3 regions of the Paenibacillus sp. UMB4589-SE434 genome follow, and region 1 is predicted to be linked to each of the others. Evidence: predicted binding sites of a transcription regulator. Region 1 holds the regulator's gene; each other region holds the start of a gene.

Region 1 (10,129 bases):
GACACAGTGGTTTAATAAAGGAGTTGTATAAAATGAATGAAAATAAAGGTACAGAAATAAAACGTTCTTCAAAGGCAGAAAACATTCTACCTCAGATCAATAGTAAAACGAAGCTAGGCGACTTACGAAAAATCGCAAAGGACATTAAAAAAGATCACGAACTAGCTATGGAACTTTGGTCAACCGAAGAGTTTTTGCCTAGACTTTTAGCAATCTTAATTATGGATAAAAAACTTCTTTCACTAGAAGTGCTAAATAGGCTTGATAAGGATATGCAGACTCATACTTTTGATGAGCGAAATAACTTAATGGATTGGTTAATGGCTAATCAGCTCACCAAAGACAAGAAGACAATTGCATTGATGGAGTCATGGGAAAATAGCCCTTTTGCTCTTCATAGGCGAGCTTTCTGGTATTATCAAGCGCGATTGAGATGGACTGGACAAGCACCGCCTAATAACACCGCAGACTTACTATCTACATTAGAAGCCAATATTACGCAGGAAGAACCGGAAGTACAATGGGCGATGAATTTCACCGCAGGCTGGATAGGCGTTTATGATGAAAAGAATCGTGCACGTTGTATTAAACTTGGAGAGAAAACGGGACTTTACAAAGATGAAATAGTAACAAAAGGATGTACCCCCAGCTATTTACCGGAGTTCATTACGATTGAAGTCAACAAACGACATCATAATTAGTCACCTTTGAAAAATTTATTAAGGATTAATGTAAAAAATACAGGAACTAAAAGCCTTAATTATGAAATTGTAATAGGCTTGGGCAGAAAAATAAAGAAAACAACATGTTATGGCAGCTACCTAGTGAAAAATGCAAGGAAGATGTAAATGATTAGCTCACAATTTTATTTGATCTGTAGGGACGCTTATCTTTAAGAAGAACACTTTCAAGCAGCGCGGTACAATACTACTATTCAAAAGACTAATGTGATGTTCAACAATTGGATAACGTTAGTTCAATGAAAAAGCGACAGTCTAGGACTTTATTTTCTTGTCCATGGCTTTCGCTTCTTCAATTTCAAGGGTCTGTCTAATACTTTATTTTCTACAGACACAACAAATCTCCTATTGCAGGGTTAAAAAAAGAGTGCTAAACTCAATTTAAACAACGTTTTAAACATTGTTTAATACACAAAAAGGAGGTATCCTATGGTCCAGTCAGACACTAACAACGATACAAAAGCTAAAATCTTAGCTGCTGCCCTCGACATGATCAAAGAGGACGGCTTCGAAAGCATCACGATCCGCAAGATCGCGGCAAGATCCGATACCAACATTTCACTTGTTAATTATTACTTTGGCTCTAAGGACAAGCTTATTAATGAAGTAATCAAGCATTTATTATCGGGGTTTCAAGAGTCTTTTGTGTTACTGGACGACTTGACTTTGACTCCAGGGCAGCGACTCAAGTCGTTTCTGCTCCATTATGTACAAGTTATTCAACAGTATCCGGAACTTGTGGCGCGTACGATTGCCATGGGCACCAAGATGTTTACCTCACAGGTTGAATATGGCGAGTTTCTACAGGCTACCGGCTTTCACAAGGTGCAACATGTATTATCTGAAATGACGGATGAACAACAGCCTGATCAGCTAATGACAATGCTCATGCAAGTGTTCGGCGCGATTTTCCTGCCGGCTCTAATGAGGCCTATTCTTGAAGGCGGGGCTGGCGTCAACATGGGGCCAACTGAGCAGCAGATTGATTTGTTGTTTGAACGCTATTTTCACAACCACAATCACTAGATGCAGAGGAGAACGATACTATGAACTTCTTGCGAAAATACTGGTCTGATCTAGGTATGCTTATCGGAGTTATCGTATGTGTGGGCTTGGGTGTATATGGGAATAGCATGTCCGAAATAAGTGTCATCTTGTGGCTCAGCTTTGTAGCTATCCTTGTGCACCAATATGAAGAGTATCGATGGCCCGGTTACTTCGGTGGACTGTTTAATGTCGTTATTTTTAAGAGCGAGTATCCAGACCACTATCCGCTGAATACACAATCTGCCATGATTATTAATTTGATTATCGCTTATGTATTTTATCTACTTCCTATCTTGCTTCCAAACGTAATTTGGCTTGCACTTGCTCCTATCTTTATGGGATTTTTCCAATTCATATGGCACGGCATCTTCGCCAATATTAAAGCCAAAACACTCTATAATCCCGGTTTATTTGCAGTTCTCGTATTTCATTTGCCTATTGGGGGCTGGTATATCTATCATATCGTGACACAACAGTTGGTAAGTACGACGGATTGGATTCTCGGCACGATATACTTTTTAATAGCTGTCTATATTTTGATTATTAAAGGTAACATGTGGCTAAAGGATAAAAACTCGTGTCATAGCTTCTCGGATAAGCAATTAGGTCCGTACAAGCCTAAAGCGATGTAAGATTCTAAGTCGGGCGTCTCAACCTATTCGATGTCAAAGGGTTACTGCCGCAGCGAACAGGGCAATAATCCTTTGACGTGTAGGTTTTTATTCTCTTTAGGCTTCTAACTGCATGGATTACTGCCCAGATCGGAGTAAGGCGCTAACTAATCATGCAAAGCTGAACAAATTCTTCAAATATTTAATTTACAGAACATACATAAAACAATTATGCCTGCCATAAAATGAAAACGGTTATCCCCCTAAAAATTTATAGAGATTTTAGTTCTAATCATTATTCAGCAATGCGTATACGTATTATTGCAGTCAAATGAAGAGTGGTAATTAGTTAGAGCCGCAAAGTTTATACGGTATCAATTAATAAAAATGATGATGTATTAAATTTTGTTAAAATCTTTAGTTCACACAACGTTCACAATTTAAGATATGATAAGGACAAGTCATCTTCCCTCTTCCGCCTACATCCTTTACGAACACCACTCCAGTTATAAGCTAGCGACTCGTCAACTCCCAGCTGATTTATCGACAACTCACATCATGTTTCCGATCTCACATCGTATATGAGCTCATATGAGTTTATATAAATCTAGCTTCAGAAAGGAGGGTTCTTTGCTGCTGATAGATCTTTTGTTACCGCTTTAAGAACACATGTATGAAAGGAGGTTATAACGTCTATTTTCAGAAGCTTAGAATCGAATTTAATAGATTGTCATTTGCCAAAATAAGAGGAGGTTAATGATATGAATCAACTTCGATTGCCGAACCAAGTGATGACCAAGCTTTTTGTTGCGTGTGGCGTGATGTTTATTGCTGCTATATGTATGGTACTTTTTTCAGATAAAGCATTTGGACACGGTTATATAGAGGGGCCTGCCAGCCGAGCCGCTTTATGCAAATTGGGACAGAACACCGATTGCGGTGCCATCATTTATGAGCCACAAAGTTTGGAAGCCCCTAAAGGTTTCCCTAACACTGGCCCTGCGGATGGGAAGATCGCAAGCGCTAACGGCGCATTCCCTAAGCTGGATGAGCAATCTGCTACTCGTTGGACAAAAGTCAACATTAGCGGCGGACAGACTACTTTTAATTGGAAGCTAACAGCTGCGCATGCAACAACGAGTTGGAAATACTACATTACTAAGCCTAATTGGAACCCTAATTCGGCCCTTACTCGCGCTTCCTTTGACCTTACACCATTCTGCTCTGTGAATTATGGCGGTGCGCGTCCTCCATTTACTTACTCCGATACGTGCAACGTACCTACAGATCGTTCGGGATATCATGTCATCTTAGCAGTATGGGAAATCGCGGATACAGGAAATGCGTTCTACAATGTCATTGACGTGAACTTTGGTGGCAACAACCCTACTGATCCCCAAGCTCCAACTGCTCCTGCCGCTCTTAACTCTACCGGCAGCACATCTACCTCTGTATCGTTGGCTTGGAACGCGTCTACCGATAATGTAGGTGTCACAGGATACAACGTCTATAACGGTAGTAATCTTGTTGCTGTTGTGTCAGGATCGACGTTAAATTACACCGTTAACGGACTTACTTCCAACACAGCTTATACATTCTCTGTTAAAGCTGTCGATGCTGCCGGCAATGTATCTGCGGCTAGCAATGCAGTCACTGTCACCACACCACCAGTTCCAGTAGATACTCAAGCACCAACTGTGCCTACTGGCTTACATGTGATGGGCACAACGACGGCTACAAGCATACCGTTAATGTGGAGTGCATCCACAGACAATGTCGGCGTAGCTGGTTATCGTGTATATCAAGGAACAACTTTAGTCGCGACCGTATCGGGCACAACGACTAGTTACGTCGTTACAGGCTTGAGCGCCAGCACTACTTACACGTTTACTGTTCGTGCGTTCGACGCAGCGGGCAATGTGTCCGCAGACAGCAATGCGATTAGCGCCACAACGACCGCAACTCCTACTGTTCCGGCTTGGGCACCTAACACGGCATATACCGTCGGTACAAAAGTTAGCTACAATGGCAATGTGTATGAGTGCCGCCAGCCTCACACCTCTTTAATTGGTTGGGAGCCAAGCAATGTGCCCGCTTTGTGGCAGCTGAAATAGGTTAATTATCCTGACCACGTCGTCCAAAATAATAATACCCTAGGGGCTATGCCCCTAGGGTATTATTGATTAGGCATTGCATATACATCCAGCTTAGCACCAGACTTGAAGTCAAAAAAATGATAGAAATATCGTTTAATGCCATTTTCATCTGGACGTTGTACCTGCGCCTGCCATACAAATGTCTGTTCGCCCTTATCGTTAGCTTTCACACCTGGAATAACACGTACAATATGAATTCCTGCATATTCCGTCTGAAGCAATTCGGTTACTTGAGCCTTTGAGACACCGTCAGCTGCCTTCATCACAGTTACAGGGTCCGTATCTTTAGCACCTACCCATACCATTTGTTCGGCATCGGCTTGATCTTTACCTGTTACGATATAATAAACGGTATCCCATACAGACTTATCTACATGAATAATTTCTTTCAGCGCAATTGCTTTATTCGCCCGCTGAATGATCTCTGCTTCCCTCGCATGCTCAATATCGTTAACCGACATCAAATATCGAACAGTCAGAAATCCCAACAAAACGATTACAAAAGATACGGCTAATATCCACAACCTCATTCGGCTGTGCCGCCTCGCTCGAGTTCTGGCCATCTTCGCCTCCTCCGTCTATCGGCTAAGCAAGCCTTCAAAGCATTGCGAAGCTTCATAGCGAATTTGTTCTTCATCAAGCGTCGTACATGTGCCGTCCTTGACCACTTGTTTTCCGTCAATCCATACATGTTTGACATCTTGGCCTGAAGCTGAATACACCATGTGCGATACAAGATCGGTATGTGGCAGCAAATGAGGCTGGTCAATGTTCACAGCAACAAAATCTGCCTTCATACCCACTTCAAGCAGTCCGACATCTTGCAGTCCGATTGTACGCGCACCATTAATCGTAGCCATACGCATCGCCTCTGCGGCAGGAACAGCCGTTGGATCGCCCGATACCCCTTTATGAATCATTGCTGCCAGTCGCATTTCCTGGAACATATCCAAGTTGTTGTTGCTTGCCGCACCGTCCGTTCCCAGGGATACATTAACTCCAGCGCGTTGAAGATCTACAACTCTTGCAATCCCACTCGCAAGCTTCAAGTTGCTAGCTGGATTATGAGATACACCTACATGATGACGTGCAAGCACTTCAATTTCTTCATCTGTCAAATGAACACCATGAGCTACAAAGGACGGTCGGCTAAAGAAGCCCAATTTCTCGAGATGAGCTACTGGACGCAGGCCATAATCTTTGACGTTCTGCTCTACTTCCGCTCGTGTCTCAGACATATGTGTATGCAGCATCAAATCCATATCGTGCGCTGCCTGTACGAATTTCTCTATAAACGCTGGTGGACACGTATAAGGAGCATGAGGGGCTAGCATTGTCGTAATGCGCCCTTCCGCCTGACCGTTCCAATCTTTCGCGAATTGGACCGCTTCATTCAGCTTCATCTGCTGTACCTCATCACTGCACAAGCCGATTGCACCACGCATCAGTGCTGCACGGATACCCGCCTGCTCGCTTACCTTTGCTACTTCATTCATATGATCGTACATATCAACAAAGGTAGTCGTGCCGCCCTTTAACATTTCCAGAACAGCCAATGCAGTGCCCCAGTATACATCCTGATCCGTAAACTTTCCTTCCATAGGCCACATTTTCTCTTCCAGCCATCTTTGAAGCACCATATCGTCGCCATAACCACGAAGCAGCGTCATGGCAGCATGCCCATGCGTGTTCACAAGACCAGGCATAAAGAACAGCCCGTTCCCATCAATAATTTGCGCATCGGCTTGATGATATTGTTCAGGCAAATCTGCACCAATATGCATGATCCGACCATTTTCAACTACCATATATCCTTTGAGAGTCGAACTAGTCGCATCTGGCTGCAATTGTGCAAATAAGCCATTACGTACGATTAATGTTGTCGTCATGTGTCACCGTGTCCTTTCCTTCTTCATCATCTTGTAAATAATACGCCAGGCTGAACAGATCAGTCGTAAAGTCAGCCGTATGCACACGGATATGCGCTGGAACTTTTAAAATAACAGGTGCAAAGTTCAAAATCGCCTCAACTCCCGCCTGAACGAATTGATCTGCGACTTGCTGTGCTTCCAGTGCGGGTACAGTAATTATCCCAATACGGATACGATTCTCGATCACGGTAGATTGTAATTCTTCCATCGGTTGAACGCGTAGATTGTTAATAGTCGTATTTATTTTGGAAGGCTGCGCATCAAATACGGCTACAATCTTCATGTTATCATTCAAATATACCGTGTAATTACATAAGGCATGTCCTAGCTTACCAGCACCAACCAAACCAACGTGCACTTTCTGATCCAGCTTTAGAATATGCTTGATCTGCTCAATCAAATACGACACGTCATAGCCGATCCCTTTGCGTCCGAAATCTCCGAAATAAGCCAAATCTTTGCGAATCTGAGCCGGATTCAAATCCAGCTTCTGCCCAAGATCCTGCGAGGATACAGTCAGAACCTCACGTTGCTTTAATTCCAACAGATGGCGCAGGTAAATCGGTAGTCGACGAACGACTGCTTCTGATATTTTTAACGTCTTCATCGATAGAGCCCCCTCTCGATAGTTAAATACAGTTGTAGAGTTCTTAGCTGTTATTGTCTATCGTTTCGTTATCTTCTAACCAGGTTTCGATCCGAGGCACTAGTTGATCCGTCGCCATATGTTCCATCTTCGGACCTGGCAGCGAGTATAAGAAATGCTTGCCATAACTTGTCTCAATTACACGCGTATCATAAATGATGACGATTCCTTTATCCCGAGTTGTACGTACCAAACGTCCAAATCCCTGCTTAAATCGAATGACGGCTTGCGGTATAGACAGCTTGCGAAACGGGTTTTGCTTCTGTCTTTTCAGGCGATCCGACTTCGCTTCTACAAGCGGATGATTCGGCGGCTGGAACGGCAATCGAACAATAGCGAGGCAAGTAAGTGCATCACCAGGAATATCTACACCCTCCCAGAAGCTGCTTGTACCCAGCAGCACAGAAGACGTCTGCTCCTGAAATCTTCGAGTCAGCTTACTCCGGTTGCCGCTATCCATCCCTTGTCCCAGCACTTGAATTCCATGCGGCGCTAGCGAATCTTTGAGCTGTTCATAAACATCTTTGAGCATGCGATAAGATGTAAAGAGTACGAGCATGCGGCCGCGGGTTACTTTGGCAATATCCCCTATCGATTGAGCCAGCTTGCTGTTAAATAGCGGGTCACCTGAACCTTTAACAGTAGGAAAATCTCGCGGAATAACAACCAGTGCTTGTTCTCGGTAATTAAATGGAGAAGGTAAAATCACGCTGTGCAGCCTACCATCCCGTGCAGCTTCCTTCAAACCAATCTGTTCTTCCACGAACTGGAACGACTTGTCAACAGATAATGTCGCCGATGTTAAAATAATGCTTTTCTTCGGTTCGAAGAAATAACGATTTAAAGCTTCGCTTACGTCAACTGGCACGCCGTACATCTGCATTGATTTATGACGGTACTGCATGTTGCCTTCCATCCAATAAACAGTATCAGGTTCCGTACCCTTCATAAATTGCCTGAATTCATCTCTGACTTCAGCTAAATCTTTAAATAGCCCTGTAACATCAACAACAACGGCTTGCAGTTCTTCATCATCAACATCTTTCCACTCATTGACCAACTTCTCACCCGTTCGAACGATGTCACTTAAACGTACATGCACATCTTCTTCCAACTCAGTTACACCGCTCCAAGACTCTGGCCGTGATTGTGACTGCAGCCTCAGTACGGATTGCCCTGCTTCCGCCTGACCCGCTTCAGGCGGTGGCATTAGTTGGAACAATGCATCGTTCATCCGATCCCACACTTCTCGTACATCCGCAAGCTGAGTGAGCAGCTTCTCAATGCCCTCAGCCCAAATCATCGCTTTCTCGTTGCCTGATAGACGCAAACGCATCTGTAGAAGAATAAGCGCCCCGTTCTTGCTGTCCTTAAACAATCGAATAAGGGGATGAATTAGTGAAAAGTATTGCAAGTGAAGACCAAGATGCTTCCCTGCTGTCTCTTCAAAATGATGCGCTTCATCAATGACCAGGTGTTCATAGGCAGGCAGCAGTCGATGCTCTGCGATCACGTCAGTGAACAACAAAGAGTGATTCGTAATGATAACATCCGACATGTTGGCATCATTCTTAGCCCGGTGATAGAAACACCTTCTAAACCAAGGACAAGCCCGGTTCAAGCACGAATCGCTGTCACTCGCGACAGTATCCCAGAATTCCGGCCCCTTTTGAATCAGATGCAGTTCTTCATCATCGCCATGCTCCGTCTGACTTAACCAGACGATCATCTGTGCCGCAGTCAAAATATCGTCCTTGACGTGCACAAACTCTTTATAGTTTATTTTATGTTCAAATTTTCTCAAACACAAATAGTGGCTGCGTCCTTTAAGAATCGTGGCTTTAAATGGAACAGGCAATATCTGCTCCAGAAGCGGCAAATCGCGTTGTCTTAACTGCTCCTGCAGATTAATCGTGTGTGTGCTAACAATCACTTTCTTATCGTGCTTAACGCTATAATAAATGGAAGGCAGCAAGTAGCCAAGCGACTTGCCTGTACCCGTTCCTGCTTCAATCAACAGATGCCGATCATGATCAAGGCTGTCCATCACCTCTTGGAACATCTGTTCTTGAGCTTCGCGCGGTTCGTAATTACTTAATCTTTCTTTCAGATTAGATTTCACTTCGTCCAGAAATTGTGTAAACGAGCTTCCTTCCAAAGCAGGTTGATCCATTCCTTCACGAGGTGGAAGCACATGTGTCCACTCCCCCAGCTTAAATGCAAGCTGGCGATATGCCGATACATCCCCCTCCTCGCTGAGCCGTACCGCATCTTGCTCGCGTTCTACCAGCTTCGTATATAACAGCCAGCCCAGATCCTTCTCGTCAGAGCCAAATAAGTCCACAATCCGCTGAAGCGTTAGCAATGGTAAATCATCTACAGCCTGTAGGCAACGAATAAAAATATCCGCGGTCGCAAGTGCATCACTGTCTGCTTGATGAGGACGTTCATGGGTAATATTAAATGCTTGGGCAACCGATCCTAACTGATAAGAAGTCAAGGAAGGAAATAAAATGCGCAGCAATTCTATCGTATCGAGGATTCTACCCGTAAAGGGTAGGTAACCTGTATGTTCTAGCGCTTGTCTTAAGTACTGATAATCAAAAGCAACATGATGTCCAACAAGCACAACATCATTTAATAACGGTACCATCCCAGTCATTGCTTCATCCAGATCAGGTGCTTCTTTCACCATCTCTTCGCTAATGCCCGTTAATTGTGTAATAAATTCGGGTATCGGGATTGTAGGCTTCACAAGGGTATGATATTCCTGTTCCACCTGCAAATTAGCTCCGAGAATAACGAGTCCAATTTGGATAATTTCATCTCCCGGTTGATTACCCGTAGTCTCAAAATCCAATACGGCAAATCTCATCCCTAACAATTCCTCTCACCATTTCTGTTTTAAGAATAACAGATGTTCAGTCGTTTGAAAATGAGGAGAGGGCAACATCTACGAAAAGATGTTCCCCTCTCCATGTGTATGATGCAGTCTAGA
Region 2 (10,129 bases), 2.0 Mb from region 1:
CCTGCATGAATTATCTCGCAAGGAACTTCGTGCGATGCGACCTAAGATGCAATTGGTTTTCCAGGATCCTTACAGTTCCTTGAACCCTCGAATTAACGTTGGTACAGCAATCGGTGAGGCTCTTGTTGATCACGGTCTTGTGTCCAAACATGAAATTCGTGATCGTGTAAAAGAAATATTGTCGATTTGTGGTCTTGCTCCTTATCATATTGATCGTTATCCTCATGAATTCTCAGGGGGACAGCGTCAGCGGATTGGTATTGCACGTGCACTTATTATGAATCCAGAGTTTATTGTGGCTGATGAACCTGTATCTGCGTTGGACGTTTCGATTCAGGCACAGATCATCAACTTGTTGAGTGATTTGCAAGAACAAAAAAACCTGACTTATTTGTTTATCTCTCATGACCTGTCGGTCGTTGAGCACTTATGCAATCGGATTGGTGTTATGTACTTAGGCTCAATGGTAGAGATGGCACCGCGTGAAGAGTTGTTTGCTAGACCTCTTCATCCTTATACGAAGGCGCTGCTCTCTGCAATCCCAGTACCGGACCCGACACGTAAGTCTGAACGTATTGTACTTCAAGGAGACATTCCAAGCCCGGCGAACCCGCCTAGCGGCTGTAAGTTCCATACACGGTGTCCGTTTGCTAAAGAAATCTGCAAGCAGCAGGTACCAAAGTATGAGGAAATGGCGTCAAACCATTTCGTAGCTTGTCACTTTGCTGGTGAATTTTAATACTAATGCTTATTAATGAACACTCCTTTTCGTTATTGATGACGAAGAGGAGTGTTTTTTTACAGCTTTAAGGTATATTGTCACAAGAATCCCTCGACTAGATTACAATTACACACCTATAATGGATAGCGGCTGTAAGACGAATTAAGATGCCGCAGCGCTACTGTTGAACAGGAGACTGAACCAGAACGAATATAAAAATGCCCTTGATTCACTCACGGTTGGAGTAATCAAGGACACTCTATATACAAACGATAATATTATGATAATGATGCCGAAGAACGATATTTAGCTGGCTCGAACTGCGTTACTCCGTCTTATACCTTTAACACACCGCCTTGGCTGGCGTTTGTTACTAGCTTGGAATAGCGGGCCAACAAACCAGTCTTAACCTTAGGCTCAAAACCTTTCCAGTTCGCTCTACGTTGTTCCAGAACTTCATCCGATACTTGCAGCTCAATCTTACGGTTAATCAAGTCTAGATCGATGATGTCTCCATCCTCAACAAAGGCGATAGGACCCCCTTCAGCTGCTTCGGGTGAAATATGGCCAATGCTAATGCCGCGAGACGCGCCGGAGAAGCGTCCGTCTGTAATTAGTCCTACCTTGGCACCTAGCCCCATGCCGACAATCTGTGATGTCGGGGCAAGCATTTCTGGCATGCCTGGGCCACCTTTAGGACCTTCGTAGCGGATAACGACGACATGACCTTCTTTAACCTTGCCATTTGCAATGCCTTCAAGAGCCTCATCTTGTGAATCAAAGCAGATTGCAGGACCTACGTGGCGACCTCCAACAGCTTTATCAACCGCACCCACTTTAATAATGGCGCCTTCAGGTGCCAAATTACCAAACAATACGGCAAGTCCGCCTTGCTCGGAATGTGGGTTGTCGAGTCTATGGATTACTTCCGTATTTTGAATCTCACAGCCAGCTACGTTCTCACGCAGTGTCTTGCCTGTTACAGTAATACAATCACCATGCAGAGCCCCTTCTTTATTAAACAGCTCATTCAGGACAGCGCTAACGCCGCCAGCTTCGTGAATATCCTCAATATGATAATCGGATGCTGGTGCTACTTTGGACAGATGAGGAACGCGCGAAGCAACCTCATTGATACGGGCAACAGGATATTCAAAGCCTGCTTCATGTGCGATTGCTAGTGTATGCAGCACTGTATTCGTGGACCCACCCATTGCCATATCTAGTGCAAATGCATTGTCGATCGCTTCAAGGGTGACGATATCACGCGGCTTGATGTCCAGTTTGATGATTTCCATTAACTGTTTTGCAGAACGTTTTACAAACTCTCGACGTTCCGCGGAGACAGCTAAAATGGTACCATTTCCAGGGAGTGCGATACCGAGCGCTTCTGCCAAGCAGTTCATCGAATTTGCTGTAAACATGCCGGAACAAGAGCCACATGTTGGACATCCATATTGCTCCAGCTCGAGCAGACCTTTGTCATCGATCTTGCCGGCTTGATAAGCGCCCACCCCTTCAAATACGCTTGACAAGGAGATGGAACGGCCATTGGAGTCTTTACCGGCTTTCATTGGGCCGCCACTTACAAATACAGTCGGAATGTTGCAGCGCAGTGCGCCCATAATCATACCCGGAGTAATCTTGTCGCAGTTCGGGATGCAGACCATACCGTCGAACCAATGCGCAGATACGACTGTTTCTACTGAATCTGCAATAATATCACGGCTTGGAAGTGAATAACGCATGCCAATGTGACCCATGGCGATGCCGTCGTCTACACCGATTGTGTTAAATTCAAACGGAACACCGCCAGCTTCGCGAATCGCATCTTTAACGATCTTGCCGAATTCTTGAAGGTGGACATGCCCAGGAACGATATCGATATAAGAGTTGCATACGGCAATAAACGGCTTATCAAAGTCTTCTTCCTTTACACCAGCTGCACGGAGCAGGCTGCGGTGTGGTGCACGGTCGAAGCCTTTCTTAATCATGTCTGAACGCATCTTAGGGGCTGACATTGTTATTCCTCCACTTCTCTACTTCATAGCATTAACGTATGAATTGTGTATATTATGATGAGTCTATCATAACTAACGGGCTTTTTCTAGCGACTTGCACATGTAAAATAGAAAGAAATTCTCATAGCTATAACCTCACATTTTTCACGCAGGGTTGCTGCTGTATTTCTAGAGAGGATTGAACTACAGATGATTATTTAATAATTACGACGGGAGTCTTGTACCGGTAAGGTTGCGCTGATTACGAATGCATACTTCAAATGTAAATGACACAAGAGGCACAGCGTGTGCTGTGCCTCTTGTGCAGGAGTGAAGCGTATGGTGTATGTGAAGCATTCGTCTGAGTCACGCATCGAGGGTGAAGTGTTAGCGGGGGAGCTAACTATGCTTCATGCGCTGACGCCAAGCGTCGCGTCGTACCCAGCCGAATACAGCTTCTCCGTTAGGTTCGATCAACGGGTGAGCGATATTACGTACGATAGGCTGTGCGAGAAGAACAGTGCAACCGATCGAAAATATAATGAGCAAAGATACTGCAATTCCGCTTGTGACATGTTGATAAAGGCCAAAATATTCTGCAAACCTCACGATTAGGCCATGCAGTAGAAAGACGTACAATGTCCGTCGGCCCAAGTCTGTGATGGCGCAAATACGCTGCGGCACCCAAGCAAGAAAGGCGATTGAGGCGATAAATTCAATCAAATATATTGCAAATCGAAGCATAATTGCCGACAAGCCATCATGAATCCAGCCTAGTTCATTAAAGGTCATATTGTTCATGAGCCAAATTGGTTCAATCTGTGGTGCTAATAAGTATAAGCCTACCAGCAGTCCAGCAGAAACAAGGGCTCCAATAATTCGAATAGGTATGGTCACACGTTTGCGAAGGGACTCCAAGCTGCAAGAGTAACCGATAACGAAAAATGGCAAATACACGAAGGTTCGAGAAATCGCAAACCAAGCACCGCCAAAAGGAATAAAGCCAACCAAAACGCCAAGTGCAATCGACCACAACACAGGGTGCTTGACACCTTTGTGAATAAATACTCTTAGTACTATTCTCCAGACTAAATGTCCGATTAGAAACCATAAGAGCAAATAAGGGACAAAGAAGGAGTGTGTAACACCAGGCACACGGAACAGCAAATAATCCAATAGCGAGTAGATCGATTGAAACACTACATATTGCAAAGCGATCTGCCGCAAAATCCGATTACCCTTCTCGCTAAACAAATTGGACCGTGCGAAATAACCGGTAACACCTACAAATAAAGGCATGTGGAACGTAAAAATCCACAGAAACAAAGCTTTCATTTCAGGCATTGCATGGATTAAAGGTTCAATTGCGTTAGCTACAAATACAGTAACGATAAGCAAGAATCTTAAGTTCAAGCCGAAAGTCTCTCCACTCCAAGGGGACTTTATCGACGCGTTGCTAAGCATGGGATGCTGCAACTTGCGTTCCCACATGTTCGTATCCTCCTCATGATGAGCCCAGGCCACGCGCAGGATTTCTCTATTTTTTCGTTCCTCATTTGAGGTATATTTTATCTACCCAAAAGATAGCATATGTTCTTGTGATGGATTGTGATATTCATCACAAGAAAATGCGAGTTTGACAAATGACAGTTGACAGAAGTTTGAACGTTCCCTTATTCACTTAGACAGAAGCGGGTACTTCTATTAATATATAGTTATCCATCGGAAAAATATGGTGCAAGGGGAGACGAAATGGCATTACAAGCAAAGAAAAACAAACGGGGTTCTATGCCTATCATTCCAAACCAGCATGGTGCATGGGCGATGTTGATCATTCCATTCCTACTGGGGATGCTTGCAGCAAAGCCGAATTGGACGCATCTCTGGCTTGCTGCAGCCTGGTTCTCGGCTTATTGTGGTTCATTTGCTTTCCTGCAAGGAGTAAAGACTAGTAAATATGCAGCGTATAAGAGAGCATATCTCGTATGGGGCACTGTGCTGCTTGTGTCCGGCGTCATCTTGTTAAGCTGCCGTTTGGACATTTGGTGGATGGGAGCAGTTATGCTGCCGTGTTATTTGGTTCATATCTGGTTTGCGAAACGCAAAAATGAACGTCACTTTCTAAATGATGCAGTTGCCGTATTGCAATTTTGCTGGATGCTGATCATAGCTTTTGAAGTTGGTGGAGGTACAGCATGGAGCTTGGCATGGCGTTTGTGTGCGGCTTGTGTACTTTATTTTGTGGGGACTATATTTTATGTTAAAACGATGATACGTGAAAAGGGAAACAAGAACTACTATGTAGGGTCTGTTACGGTACATATTGTGGCAGGTACTACCGTTGGATTGTTATTGTCGCCATGGCTGGCGCTTCCCTTTGGGCTTCTATTTTTCAGAGCCGTATGGATGCCCAATCAGCGTGTAACGATTAAGCAGGTTGGCATCTCGGAGATTGCATTTAGTGTGATGACTGCATTCTCGCTTGCCTTATGTATATAAGGAACGAGGTTCAGGAGAACTGGGGATAAGCAGCAAATTGTCAGAATGTTGTAGAAGATCTGGATTGACGATATTTGGAAGCACGTTTAAACTAGAGGGCATAACAACGGCTGTGGGGAGGGCACATCGGGATGGAAGCGTTGTCAGATCAAGTCGTAACGCCTGACGTCGTTACGTTTGGGGAATCGATGGCATTGTTCAGTTCCGCAGATACGCGGGGTCTGGAATATGCGCAGACGGTTATGAAGTCTTTTGGTGGAGCAGAAAGCAATGTGGCGATCGGCTTGTCAAGGCTTGGCCACCGCGTTGGATGGTTTAGTCGGCTAGGGCTCGATCCGCTAGGGCGCTATATTATGAAAGCGGTACGCGGAGAAGGTGTGGACGTGTCCCGTGTTCAATTATGCATGGATGAAGCAACAGGTGTCATGATGCGTGAGGCGGTAGCCGGACATTCCTCGGTATACTATTACCGCAAGCATTCGGCTGCAAGCCGTATGAAGCCTGATGATTTGGATCAGGACTACATTCGTTCGGCTAAGCTGCTTCACGTGACAGGCATTACGTGCGCGCTGAGCAGCAGTTGTGCTGACACGGTCCAAGCGGCAGTTCGAATCGCCAAGGACGCAGGTGTTAAAGTAAGCTTTGACCCGAACCTGCGCTTGAAATTGTGGCCGATTGAGCAGGCACGGGCGGAACTGCTTCCGCTGGCGGATGAGGTGGATTATTTTCTGCCCGGCCTGGATGAACTGAAACTGCTCTACGGCACTGAGGATGAGCAAGCGATTTTTAATCGTTTGGGTCAGTTATCTGCGACTTGTATTGTGAAGGGCGGACTCGGCACGAACTATGTCGTACGTGGCTCACAAGTGAGCCGTGTTCCCTATACACCTGTGCAGCACGTGGTGGATACGGTCGGAGCGGGTGATGCGTTCTGCTCAGGGCTGCTGTCAGGAATCGTTCGGGGTTATGACATTGTGGAGGCAGTTCAATTAGGCAATGTCATGGGTGCGATGGTCGTGCAGGCATTTGGCGACTGGGAAGCGCTGCCTACATGGGCGCAAGTGCAGGATAAGCTGAACCACGCTGTACATATCGAGCGTTAAGCAATCACTGAGGAATGGCTTTCTACTGCAGACTTTGCTGCTACACGTTCGTGTATGGTCATTTGTACACTACAACTAGAATAATTGTGTGACGAATGCGTGGGCTCATATTCGTCACACAAGATCATCATGGGATTTACACGGTTTGGTTAAGCGTATACCGGTTATACAGACAGACTAATAACTCATGGGAAGAGGAGTGTCAGAGATGAACAAAATTCGTTTGCTGCAGCAAATTCAAGCATGTGGTGTAGTTGCGGTGTTACGTGCGGATTCGGCAGAGCAAGTTGTAGAGATGGCAGAGGAGGCGATTGCGGGGGGGATCAAAGTCATTGAAATCACACTGACGGTTCCTCGTGCATTACAAGCGATCGAGCAATTACGCACCCGATATTCGAGCGATCCGAATAGCCAACTTTCATTTGCCATCATAGGAGCAGGCACTGTACTTGATGCATCTACGGCCCGTGCTAGCATATTGGCAGGTGCGGAATTCGTGGTTGGTCCCTCCCTGCAAGCAGACACAGTGAAAATATGCAATCTGTATCGTGTGCCAGTTCTCCCTGGTGTTATGACAATCTCTGATGTTCAGCAAGCTTTGGAACTGGGAGTTGATATTGTGAAGCTGTTCCCGGGTAATCTGTACGAGCCGTCCATCATTAAGACGATGAAAGGACCTTTGCCGCAAGCCAACTTTATGCCGACTGGCGGCGTTAATGTGCAGAACTTGGCAGACTGGATTCGTGCGGGAGCGGTTGCGGTAGGAATTGGCTCAGATCTGACCAAAGACGCCGTAGCTACTGGCGACATGTCTCATGTCCGACGTCAAGCTGAACGTTATATGGAAGCTTATCGCCAAGCGATCGGCGTTGAAGCCCCACTTGCCGGAACGATCTCCGGATAGGATCAGGGATCAGTTTCTTCTATAATTAGACTGCAATGTCCATAAGCTGACTCGTCGATTATCGGGGGGTCAGCTTTATTGTCCTTACTTATGTGATCGTAGGTGTCTTCAACTATGTCCAATACTGCTCCATAAAGTTAACGATGGCATTCAGATACTGCGGGCACAGAAACGTGAACGTCAAATTGCGACTAGTCTTGAAAACGCAGAAAATGCTTGAGCACAATGAGTTGCGGAGGAGTGCTGTAGGACGATCACGTTCTGCGAGCGGCTGCGTTGTAGATATGGATGCAGACAGCGGCTCGGGATTAATCATGACGATACAGAGCGCGTTATGCTGGTGATAACGGTAGATCGTTATGAGAAAATGATGCAAAGCGGGAAAATTAGATAAGCAGTGCTTGCCTTTCTATTCGAATTATGGCTGGTGATCTGATTTGGGATGACAAATGCCACGATTGGATCAGATGAGCAAGAAAGAGTTTATAATCTAGCTGCATTCTATAGATACGGGTGTACCCTCCATACTTTCCGTATCCCTTTTGGCCAAAGCGTATTTTACGGACTTTAAGCGTGTATTTAAATATACTAGTGACCATCGTATATAGCAAAGCATATCATAGGCTATAGGACTTAAGCCCATTGTTCCAAAGGGGCAGCTAAGTGGCAGACATGAGCTTTTATATGGATGGTAATGTATCAGGCATGGATAATACGCTGGACAGTTTGGGTCATGAGGACACGTCAAGCGAGCTTACACGACTTGTGTGCGTCGGATCCATGATTACGGGAGCATCCAGTAAGCGGTGTGGAATGGCATGTCCAGATCAAAGGTTTAATCGCGTATGCTGTAATCTGGGAGGCAGTCGCAATGGGTTGTAGTAATGGCAGAGGTATATCAACTGCTGCATGAAGCAGTGACCCGCCATTACCCGCCAGATGAGCTGAAGCGCTTCGCGGTAGATTTGGTGAGGAAGCTGAACTCGGTAATATAAAGAGAAACGGAGCAGGAATTCGATTCACTACGTCGAATAATGCATAAGAGTAATAACTAATAATTATAAGGAATGTAGCAGTCCATCTATCGTTCTACTACATTGCAAGACGCTTCGATGATCCAACACAGGTGGAAATTTGAGCGTCTTTTTGAATATTAGGCATGAGCACGTAGTCCTCCACCCCATCTAAAGCCTCTATGTTAACGCAAAATAGCATCGTCCCAGTCTTCTTCAATTAGGAATTTCAAAATTTGACTTCTTCATTTTCACATTACCGACATAGTGTAATCGTCAACACGTGACTTGAATCACACTACCAAATGCGTATTTGGGTTACCATTTTGTCAGTCTATTACAATTTGGTTTGACCTGTCCTCGTTGCGGAGCGTCTCCTGGCACGTGTGCAGAAGTTCGGAAACTCATGCAGCAGACAGATAATGATATAAGATATTAATATTCCTGGCCTATTTAGGCATAGGAGATCGGAAAGGAGATCCACCACATGGTCACATTGCCCAAAGTGAATGAGCTTGGCTTCTTCGAGATTCGACTTGAATCCATAGGAGGGTTAGGTGCCAATCTGGCTGGCAAGATGCTGGCGGAGGCAGGGGTTACCGGCAGCGGATTAAATGGTGTCAGCTTCTCGTCATATGGTTCGGAGAAGAAGGGCTCCCCGGTGAAAGCACACATTCGTTTTTGTATGCCAGACACACTTATTCGAGATACGACGCCGGTTGAACGCCCGCATATTGTTGGTATATTTCATGAAGCGCTTTACAAGACGGTAAACGTAACAAGCGGCGTAACAGAGGACAGTCTTGTACTGGTCAACTCTGCAAAAACACCAGAACGATTATTGGAAATGCTGCGCTTGCCTGGGGGCAATATCGCCGTTATTGATGCAACTGGCATTGCACTTGAGGAGAAGAATCGGGCCAATATGGCGATGCTAGGCGCCATGTTCCGCTTGTGTGACTTTTTGGATGCGGAACAGATGAAAAGTGTAATCCGCAAGTCGCTGGAGAAGAAGTATCCTCAGTCGGTCCAACCAGCATTGAACACCTTCCAACGCGGCTATGATGAAGTAAAGTTCAGTGCTTTTCCGATAGCAGCAGGTATTGTGCTGCCAAAGGCCGTGCGCTGGGATACGCCTGTATTGGGATACGAGACGCAGCCGATCGGCGGTGTGGTTGTGAACCCGGGCAACTCGATATTAAAAGACTTGAGCATTTCTCGCGCGGGCATGATGCCGCATTTTGCAGATGATAAATGTATTCACTGTGCAGCTTGTGACAATGTATGTCCTGATTTCTGCTTTGTATGGGAAGAGAAGCCAGACAAGAAGGGACGCCCACAGATGTTTCTGCAAGGCATCGACTATCAATACTGCAAGGGCTGCTTGAAATGTGTATATGCCTGTCCTACGGAAGCGCTTTCAGATGCGCGTGAAGAGGACGGTTACGCTGACGAGCATCGGATGCCGCACCATTTTACGCTAATCTAGACGATTTCACATATTGATGAATATATTACACATATAGATTAACAGAACTTAGTACAGAACAAAGAACAGAACTTAGTACAGAACAAAGAACAGAACTAAGAACAGAATAAGAACAGAACAAAAAAGAACGATGAAGATCTTTTAGGTGAACAGACGGCACCTATTTTATGTAGCGGACAACTACTCAGGATGATGATTGGACGATATGAATTGGAAATAGAAGCATACAGCAGAACGATTAAAGGGGGATGAGGACCCATGGCAATCGAATATGATAAAGAAGTTAAGATAGGGACCGTGGAACAACGGATGGTGTACGAATCCGGCAACGAGATGGCGGCTTATGCAGCACATCAAATCAATTATCACATCATGGGTTACTATCCAATTTCGCCATCAA
Region 3 (10,129 bases), on a different contig from region 1:
GCCAGGCGATTTGCACCATGAACACCAGTAGAAGAAGTCTCCCCGCAGGCAAACAAGCGGCCGATATTGGTCTCGCCGTTCAAGTCCGTCTTAACCCCACCCATCATATAATGAGCTGCAGGCGACACCGGAATCCAGTCACTTGTCAGATCAAGCCCATACTGCAAACAGGTCTCATATATAGTGGGAAAACGATGCTTCACCATCTCTTCAGACTCATGAGTAATGTCCAAATATACAAATGTGGACTTGGTGGCCTCCATTTCGCTAACTATTGCACGAGCCACAATATCACGCGGAGCCAGCTCCTGCTGGTGGTGATATCGTTCCATAAAGCGTTCGCCCTTAATATTGCGCAGAACAGCGCCTTCCCCTCGTACCGCCTCAGAAATTAAGAAACGCGGTGCTCCTGGATAGCTGAGGGCAGTAGGATGGAATTGGTTGAACTCCATGTCCTGTATGTATGCACCAGCCCTGTACGCCATAGCGATGCCATCACCCGTTGCTACTTCCGGATTAGTCGTATATCGATACAATTGTCCTGTGCCGCCCGTACATAAAATCGTTGCCTTACCTGTTATATATACGCGGTCACCATCAGGACGCTGTACAACAGCCCCATGACATTCGCAATCTTTTATAATTAAATCGATAGCAAAATGATCATCCCAAACGGTTATGCTTGGAATGTTCTTTACTTTCTCGGCTAAGGCACGTACGATTTCAAAGCCTGTCGCATCGCCATGGGCATGTAAAATTCTGCGATGACTATGCGCACCTTCCTTGGTCAAGGCCAGCTCACCATTTTCAAAATCGAACTCCGTGCCCATCTTCATCAGCTCTTTAACACCGTCCGGTCCTTCATGAACCAGTACATTCACTGCCTCCGGCGAGCATAAGCCGGCGCCCGCAACCAATGTATCCTGGCGATGATAAGCAGGAGAATCATCATCTGATATAACAGCTGCAATACCACCCTGTGCATACCGAGTATTGCTGTCGAAGAGCGACTTCTTGGTAATAATGGTCACCCTGTGCTTCCGGCTAGCCTGAATCGCCGCAAATAACCCCGCAATTCCCGCCCCGATAATAATGACATCGGTCTCTTCATGCGGCAGTTCATCTAGTGAAAAATCGATCAAATACGGAGGTATCATATCCGTTCACTCCTTGTTATCCGCTCTTGAGTGCATAACTCTCCTACAGAAGAGTAGCGCATGCTACTACTTCACCTGTAACATGCGCTCCAATGATAACCGTGCTTTCTCGGCAACTTGCGGCGGAACATAAATTTGCGGCTGCATCGTTTCGAGACATTTCACGAGTTTTTTCAAGTTGTTCACTTTCATGTTGGGACAAACAAGGTATTTCGTTGCAAAGTGGAACGACTTATGAGGACTGTCTTTCCGCAGTTGGTATCCCGTACCATCTTCTGTTCCTACAATGAATTCTGTATACTCTGAATCCCGGCAGTATTGAAGTATGGCCGTCGTACTTCCGACAAAATCCCCCATCGCCACAACCTCGGGTCTGCACTCCGGGTGCACAACAAAGGCAGCATTAGGATATTTGGCTTTCATCTCAACTACATCTTTAACGGTCAGCATATCATGAGTATTGCAGTAGCCTTCCCAAATGATCATTTCTTTGCCGGTCATATCTTGCACATAATGACCTAAGTTCTTATCCGGTACCCATATAATCTCTTCGGCATCAAGCGACTCAATCACTTTGACCGCGTTAGAGGAGGTACAGCAAATATCAGTTTCTGCCTTAATGTCTGCTGAGGAGTTAATATATGTTACAACCTTCGCATTGGGATGCTGAGCTTTCAGCTTGCGAAGTCCATCTACATTCACCATATCGGCCATCGGGCAGCCAGCACGCTCGTCAGGAATAATGACGGTCTTGTTCGGCGCTAATATCTTCGCGCTCTCCCCCATAAAGTGCACACCGCAGAATACGATAACATCTGCATCCGTCTCTGCTGCCTTCTGAGCCAACAAGAACGAATCTCCTCGGAAATCAGCCACCTCTTGAATCTCATCGCGCTGATAATAATGCGCCAGTATGATAGCATTACGTTCTTTCTTCAACTGCATAAGCCGCTCGCGCAGCTCACGATTCTGCTCTTCCTTACGCGCCAATGCTAGTGCTTCCAACTGCACGTAAACTTCACCCCTTGGCCTTGTCATTAACACCTAATTTACACAACGCTATTACGTGTGTCAATTCACAATTACACGCATCGTACGCAGTAGTTGTCCGTATCCGAAGTATTCCTTGGCTTATCCTTACTCATACATCGGCTTAGAGCTTTTGTCGCCGCATTAGGCAAAATGTGCAGTTATACGTCAAGAAGAGCGTACCTACAAGGCACGCTCTTCTTATATCAACTGGTATCCCAGTTGGATTATTTGTCTTCGTCTTTCTTCTCCGGCTGCTCCACAGCATCTTTAACAGCATCGTCCGAGCTCGATTCATCCTTTGCTTCAGAAGGCGATGTCGGCTGAGCAGGAGTAGCATCTACTGATTTGGAATCCGTATCCGTCGATGTAGTTTCAGGCTTCGCATCCCAAGAGGAAGGTCCAAGCTTCTCTGGCTTGCTCACCAGATTCACTTTAACATCTCCCGTATTATCAACAGTTGTAACCGTCTCTGCAGTTTCAGAAGATTGCGGTTTGACAGTATCGTCAATCGCACCATTCTCAATCAACTGCTTCATGTCCTCCAACTCAAGCGTTTCACGCTCAAGCAACGCATTCGCCAGCAAATGTACTTCTTTCGAACGTTCCGTCAACACTTGACGTGCTCGCTCGTAACAAGCATTGATCATACGCTGCATCTCTTGGTCAATCTCATAAGCGATTGCATCAGAGTAGTTCTGCTCATGGCCAAGGTCGCGTCCCAAGAACACTTCGCCTTGACGGGAGCCGAATTGCATCGGTCCAAGCTTATCACTCATACCGTATTCCATAATCATGCTGCGAATAATACGTGTTGCTTGTTGGAAGTCACTATATGCACCGGTACCAATTTCGCCGATAAATACTTCTTCTGCGACACGGCCCCCGAGCATCCCAGTTACGCGATCCAGTAATTCCTGCTTCGTCAGCAGCATCCGGTCTTCCTTCGGTACCATAGCAACGTAACCGCCAGCGCGTCCACGCGGCACGATCGTAATCTTATGCACTTGATCCGCCGCTTCCAGGAAGTAGCCAATAATCGCATGGCCTGACTCATGATAAGCAACTACGCGTTTCTCTTTGTCGCTGACTACGCGGCTGCGCTTCTCCGTACCAATAACGACACGGTCGATCGCTTCATCCACGTCTTGCATCGTAATATCTTTATGGTTTTTGCGGGCAGCAAGTAAAGCTGCTTCGTTCAACAAGTTCTCCAGGTCAGCGCCTGTAAAGCCAGTTGTACGTTTCGCAATCGTTTCTAGCTTCACGTTCTTGTTCAGCGGCTTGTTGCGTGCATGCACCTTCAACACCGCTTCACGGCCTTTCACATCTGGGCGGTCAACCGTAATTTGACGGTCAAAACGGCCCGGACGCAGCAAGGCAGGGTCCAAAATATCTGGACGGTTGGTTGCTGCCACGATAATAATACCTTCATTGGCGCCGAATCCATCCATCTCAACCAGCAATTGATTGAGCGTCTGTTCCCGCTCATCATGGCCGCCGCCTAATCCGGCACCACGTTGACGACCAACAGCATCAATTTCGTCGATAAAAATAATACATGGAGCATTTTTCTTCGCATTTTCAAACAAATCACGAACACGCGACGCACCAACACCAACAAACATCTCCACAAAGTCGGAACCAGAAATGCTGAAGAATGGCACGCCTGCTTCACCCGCAACTGCACGGGCCAGCAACGTCTTACCTGTACCTGGAGGTCCGTTCAACAGAACGCCCTTCGGAATACGAGCGCCAAGTGCAGCAAACTTGCGTGGGTCTTTGAGGAACTCAACCACTTCAACAAGCTCTTGCTTTTCTTCATCTGCACCTGCTACATCTTCAAAGGTGACACGTTTCTTCTCTTCATTATAGAGACGAGCACGGCTCTTGCCAAAGTTCATTACTTTGCCGCCGCCGCCCTGAGCTTGATTAAAGAAGAAGAAGAACAGGATGAACATAATAATGAATGGAACAAAGGATGTTAGAAGCGTCAGCCACAGGCTTTGCTCTTCCATCTTCTTCATTTCGAACTTCAAGTCCCCCTGCTTGGTACTTGCATCCATTACTTCTTGCACAGCCGGAGTACTATCCGGTATGTACGTGACGAAGTTTAAGGATTGGCTCTTGGAGCCCTCTGGCACTTTTTTATATTTACCGATGACCAAGTAAGCTCGACCTTCGTACTGCATAGTAAGTGTTTCTATATTGTTGGCCGAAAGCTCTTTGCGAAACTGGTCATATCTCGGGGTGTCTGTGGCTTCGTTGCCGCTTCCGATGAATTGAACAATGCCCACCACGACTAAAAAAAGAATCAGATAAAAACCAGAATTCTTGATGAACCGATTCATCCCCTACCTCCTCTCAAAGACACGAAGTTATTGTATCATAGCACGTCTTACCATCTCAACTTGCTTAAACCGTATAATGGCAGGTTTGTGCTTTATTTCTTATCGGTATAGATCTCGGGCTTCAGCACTCCGATATATGGCAGATTACGGTATTGTTCGGCATAATCCAGACCGTACCCGACGATAAATTCATCCGGCAATACAAATCCCTTGTAATCAGCCTCCATATTCACCGACCGTCGAGCTGGCTTATCGAACAACGTAACCACTTTAATGCTGTTCGCTTTGCGGCCTTGCAGAACTTCAATTAGATAACTAAGCGTAAGCCCAGTATCTATGATGTCCTCCACAATCAACACATCTCGACCTTCAACCGACACATCCAAATCTTTAATAATACGGACTACGCCGGAGGACTTAGTGGATGCACCGTAGCTGGATACCGCCATGAAGTCCATTTCAACTGGAACATCAACGCGCTTGACCAGATCCGCCATAAAGATAAAAGCACCCTTCAAAATACAAATAGCAAGAGGCTGCTTACCTGCGTAATCACGGCTTAGCTGTTCACCCAGCTCTTTCACCCGCGTTTGAATCTGTTCTTCGCTGAATACTACTTTCTCAATGTCGTTATGCAATGATGGGCCCCTCCTAGAGTGAATACTAATACTTATGACTTCATCTCTTCATCCATGAACCGCTAGGAAAATGAATGCTGCTGTAAATCTTGGCTTGTTGCGGCAGGCGTACGGTCGGTCATTGAACGGCAAACCAATATCCCCCTCGCAAAACCAAGTATCCATTTACGAAACACACTTATATACGAAGCGGCAACACGAATGGTTACATCTCATTTGCGAAGTGACGATGCGAATCCGATATGTAAAATGGAGCGTGTTGCCGGCTGAACAAGTGCCATATCAGATCTCCGGACTCCGGGAATCCAGATAATATTCTCTTGCCCGTCCGTAATGACTGGCAGAGAGTCACGCAGCGTTGGCGGCACTTTCATGTCGACGAACATATCTTGCACTTTTTTGCTTCCATTTAGTCCTTGAACTCGCATCCGGTCTCCCGGCATGCGCGTTCTAATCTTAATTGGCCATTGCAGCTTATCCGCGTCAAACGCAGCTTCACTGCTATTCTTCAATGAGTATGTATGATTCGAGTCCGTCTTATGGCTTGCGATTGTCCAAGTAATCGTTCCTGTATGAGTCGGTAGCTGCAGGATTCCTTCAGTCGCTGTGCGTTCAATCCATAATTTTCTCTGTCGACTTTCCGACAAATCAGGATGCACTGTTTCAGGGTCCAATAGCCAGATCAAACGATTATATTCTCTATGGAAATGCACCCCGCCTCCGACGTCAGCCTTTAAAGTCGTCGGATCTTCTTGAATCGCCATAAGCCGCAACCGTTCAACGGCGTCGTAATTGACCTGTTCCGCTTCCCGTAAGAGATAATTTAATATTAGTTTAATCAACCTGCGTTGTAAAGCAACATGTACCTTAAGAAACAAGTTGCGATCCAGAAGGCATCCGCCCCTATATGTCGCGGCATAATAAGAAATTAGCTCATCGTCCCTGGTCAGTTTGGAAATACAAGGCTCTATGTCCATGCTATTACCATCATTCCACGCCTTCACATGACTTTCAAAAAAGAGTCTTGTCTCGCTTTCAAGCCAGTCATGATCACCCTGCATCATTTCAGCCATCTGACCTAGCGACTCAACCAAGCGGGGATTCTCCTGCTCCAACATCGGCAGTACATCAAGGCGAAGACGATTGCGAAGATAACTCCGCTTACTGTTACTGCTGTCATTCGCATAAATAATACCTCGTGATGCGCAGCGCTGCACAATATCATGCTTACGCATGTCAAGAAGCGGACGAATGTAGTTAATGCCTGCCTCTGAACGCTTCCACACCATCCCGCTCAGCCCTGCGGTGCCAGTTCCGCGCAAAAAGCGCATAAGCACCGTCTCCGCTTGATCATCTGCATGATGTGCGAGTGCAACAAGCGCAGCTTTGTGCTTAACCGCAACTTCACGGAGAAATGCATATCGCAGCTCGCGGGCAGCCGCCTGAGCGTTCATCCCGTACCGCTGCGCGTGATCAGGGGCATCAACTCGAGTCATCTCAAATGGCAATCCGAGAAGTGCCGCTTGCTCCGCAACAAGCAACGCCTCTTCATCGGATTCCTCTTGACGAAATCCATGATGTACATGCGCAATGACCAATTGGAGCCTTTCGTTCGAGACGCTTATTTCCATGTGTGCAAGCATATGCATCAGAAGCATCGAGTCAGGTCCACCGGACACCGCCACAACAACACGATCGCCCACATCCCACAGTTTGCGCTTTATGGCCTGTTCATGCCGATCTTGTATCCATCTCTGCCAGTCATAATGGTCAACATCTTCGCGTGCAGACATGCTATATTCCTCCAACCTTTTAACCCGTCTATCATTACTTACCCTATTCCATACTTAATTCTAAATTAAAACTGCAATTACCTGCTTTTTATGTATACTTACACCTATTCTGCTAGCCTAACCACCACTGCTCTCTCCATGCCCAATACAGCACACTCATGAGCAAAAGAATCGCCGACCCTGCAAATGACATTTTTAGCCACGCAGGCGTCGGGCGATGTGGACGACGCGGTGTGCGATACACCTGTTTGCTGATCCTCATCCACTCCTCCTTTGCCTGCTTGGTGGAATGAAATTTGCCGTAGATGGCACGGAACAACCACGATTCGTAAGGGTTCAACACGGGACACTCTCGTATGATCGTCATTAAGTCTTCACGCTGACGTATTTGTGGCAGAACACCAGATATTCGCTGCTTAAGCTTCTCTTCATTAAATAAATGGACGGTCAGCACCGCAAATGAAAACAAATCGTAGCTGAACTCTGCCACTCGTGATCCTGCATTCCAAGACCCTCTATCATACCACTCTGTAAATTGACGAATACTGCTTCCAGTTGGAGTCAGACCCCCATAATCGACTAATTCAACATCACCATCTTGACGTACCAACACATTATCCGCTTTAATATCCCCGAATACCCAGCCGTTCTCATGCAGCCATTCTAACCTCAATAACAGCTTGCCTCCGATAAATCCGAACCAATCCGAGCCTCGCTTCCTCATATAGACAGATAGCGTCATCCCTGGTACATAGCGCATTACATAAAACGGCAGCTTCTGTCCAGCTATTTCAGCATCGTCCGCTTCGACAAGAAAAGGCCGGGCTTCATCGCGCCCAACCCTATTCCCGCCTGCCTGCTGTCGTTTTATCTTTTCCAAAGCCTTAAGTGCATTAATCTCGGATTGAAACTCAATGGCGTCTCCACCAACCTTAAGTGCGTAGCCTTCTATAGGTCTTGAATGAGACTCATTGTTGCGAACTCGCTCCACATAATAGACTACCCCGTTCGCACCCTGTCCTAACAAACGTACGATTCGATAGGTCCGTTTATTCCATAATCCTGTTATTTTCTCACCGGACTTGAGTACAGCAGCACGCATCTCACGCATTCGCTCCAATGTCCGCTGTCGCTTATACGATGTAGTCACTCCACACCCCGTCCGTTCCAGTTCCCTCCCTATTGGAGGAACTTGAATAATAAGGAATATTCTCCGCTCTTGCCCTACTATCATATTGGTAAAAGTCTACTACATGCAAGAGGGCAGGCCCTGTAGGAGTTGTACCCCTTATATTTAGCCGTTGAAACAACCGCCTTACTCTATTCATATCGGCTGCCCAATCCATATCCATTACCGCATGTTCGTTCCCGTGAGATCCTGGAAAATGAAATACACTCAGCTCACTTTTTCCTCTTCTAGCTTGCAGACTTAGCATCAGGTCATGTATGGCGTCTTCTACAGCGGGAAGCTTAGGCTTCATGCTTGCGCTTGTATCGATTAACAGCGCAACACGAAGCGGCGTTTCCTCTCCCATCTCATCCATAACCCGTACAACTTCGGCACGCTGTTCAGGAGGCAGCACCTCGACACGAATTGATTCTTCTTCACATCCAAGAATATGCTTTAATTCGTGATTGACCGCTTGATGAATGGTCTGCACGACCGTCTTACGAGTCATCATCTGCATCGTCTGAGCAAGCTGTCTCTGATTTACAATTCTACTGATGCCACCTCCAGCTCTAGCAATATCAGTAATCTCTGCAGCGCCATACTCACCAATGGTGCCTTCGTCGACAATGCCGACAACGTTAACAGCAATACCCGCATCCCTTGCCTGCGCTGCAGCAACTGCCGGCTGGACACCTACATTGGAGCAGCCATCTGTAATTAATAGTATCTGTCGTAACATCACAAAACCCTCCTATTAGAGCAGCTAGAATCTAGTTCTAGTGTTGCCCAAAATAAGAGGGTTTAATCGATAGTGTAGGTGCTTGTTCCACCTCCAATATACCCTTTTTAGCTCTGATTTAACTAACCGTAAGCGGTCGCTCCATACGGTCATGCTGGTTCCAATGCAATGTCGCCCATTGCGGCATATGACGATCGAGCCGAGTGACAACGACAGACATATCGTCATAAATTTGACCTTGGGAATAGTGGATAACCGTATCCAGCAGGATGTCGGCGATCTCCTGTGGATCGTCCGTCTCCAATTCGCTGATCAACCGTCGTAACCATAGATCCTTGTTAATTGCCGGCCCCGGAGCATCATAGACACCATCTGTCATCATAATAAGCAGATCACCCGGCTTCATATGCATATGAATTGCGTCTACATCAATATCTTGAAGTATGCCTAATGGCAGGTTTCCTGCAGATAGAGGCTGCACATCCTTGCCACTCTTGATAAAGCTTGGAATAGAACCGCTCTTCATCAAAGTCGTTTTCGCGGTATACAGATCAACAATAGCTAAATCAACCGTCGCATATACTTCATCTGAAGATCGGACCATTAAGATTTGATTAACTGATTGTATCGCCAACTTTTCATCCATACCTGATTGCAGAAACTGTGACAGCACCGTAAGCGCCGTGCTGCTCTCCATACGTGCGCGCTCCCCATTGCCCATCCCATCGCTCAGTGCGATTGCGTATTTGCCCCCACTTAATTCAAGTGCATGATAGCTGTCTCCGGATAACATGTCCCCTCCCTTAGCGGCGCCTGCCATGCCTATCTGAACCTCAAATGATTTGGCTGACACAAAGGTTACTACTCCTCGACCCGATCTGTCCGTGTGCTGCTCCTCTCTAACTGAAATAAGTTCTCCTAATATATCGGACAGCAATGGTGCTATCAACTTACGGCATTCATCGTATCCGTCCGTAAAGGAATGCACCATTTCAATTTCTACGTGCCCTTTGTCTAGCGACAAGATGTCAACACGATTCACAGATAATCCAAGCTCCTCCATTGCTTGACGAATTTGCTCTTCCTGCATAAACATTTCTCTGCCCTCGCGCTGAATTTCCTTGGCCAAATCATCCATCACCTGAGATACCCCAGACAACTGCTCCGAGACAAAAGTACGACTGTCGTATACCTGCTTCCTCCAATCTTGGTCATGCCTATACTTTTCGTATAAATATTTCATCTGGGCAA

The links. The regulator Rex, encoded in region 1, represses fermentation and respiration genes when NADH is low (regulators of the CRP and FNR family bind a similar motif). The targets are predictions, from matches to a motif close to TTGTGAAATATTTCACAA.
Region 2: QP775_RS09705 (YwiC-like family protein) is a predicted target of Rex. The motif match lies at 4,328-4,345, and genes of this name have one in related genera.
Region 3: nadA (quinolinate synthase NadA) is a predicted target of Rex. The motif match lies at 2,222-2,239, and genes of this name have one in related genera.

Annotation. Positions count from the first base shown of each region.
Region 1 is NZ_JASOYK010000001.1:318,471-328,599, reverse strand. It holds gene QP775_RS01570 (DNA alkylation repair protein) at 33-701, shown strand; gene QP775_RS01565 (TetR/AcrR family transcriptional regulator) at 1,170-1,766, shown strand; gene QP775_RS01560 (HXXEE domain-containing protein) at 1,787-2,419, shown strand; gene QP775_RS01555 (lytic polysaccharide monooxygenase) at 3,160-4,512, shown strand; gene QP775_RS01550 (cell wall elongation regulator TseB-like domain-containing protein) at 4,575-5,117, opposite strand; gene QP775_RS01545 (amidohydrolase) at 5,133-6,443, opposite strand; gene QP775_RS01540 (redox-sensing transcriptional repressor Rex) at 6,418-7,092, opposite strand; gene dinG (ATP-dependent DNA helicase DinG) at 7,136-10,006, opposite strand.
Region 2 is NZ_JASOYK010000001.1:2,307,220-2,317,348, reverse strand. It holds gene QP775_RS09720 (ABC transporter ATP-binding protein) at 1-739, shown strand, start outside; gene ilvD (dihydroxy-acid dehydratase) at 1,057-2,742, opposite strand; gene QP775_RS09710 (acyltransferase family protein) at 3,121-4,212, opposite strand; gene QP775_RS09705 (YwiC-like family protein) at 4,474-5,220, shown strand; gene QP775_RS09700 (sugar kinase) at 5,352-6,323, shown strand; gene QP775_RS09695 (bifunctional 2-keto-4-hydroxyglutarate aldolase/2-keto-3-deoxy-6-phosphogluconate aldolase) at 6,532-7,227, shown strand; gene QP775_RS09690 (hypothetical protein) at 7,340-7,543, opposite strand; gene QP775_RS09685 (hypothetical protein) at 7,912-8,109, shown strand; gene QP775_RS09680 (2-oxoacid:acceptor oxidoreductase family protein) at 8,728-9,729, shown strand; gene QP775_RS09675 (thiamine pyrophosphate-dependent enzyme) at 9,988-10,129, shown strand, end outside.
Region 3 is NZ_JASOYK010000013.1:41,818-51,946, reverse strand. It holds gene nadB (L-aspartate oxidase) at 1-1,157, opposite strand, end outside; gene nadA (quinolinate synthase NadA) at 1,224-2,162, opposite strand; gene ftsH (ATP-dependent zinc metalloprotease FtsH) at 2,414-4,537, opposite strand; gene hpt (hypoxanthine phosphoribosyltransferase) at 4,630-5,175, opposite strand; gene tilS (tRNA lysidine(34) synthetase TilS) at 5,388-6,968, opposite strand; gene QP775_RS25005 (protein kinase domain-containing protein) at 7,081-8,118, opposite strand; gene QP775_RS25000 (vWA domain-containing protein) at 8,102-8,878, opposite strand; gene spoIIE (stage II sporulation protein E) at 8,997-10,129, opposite strand, start outside.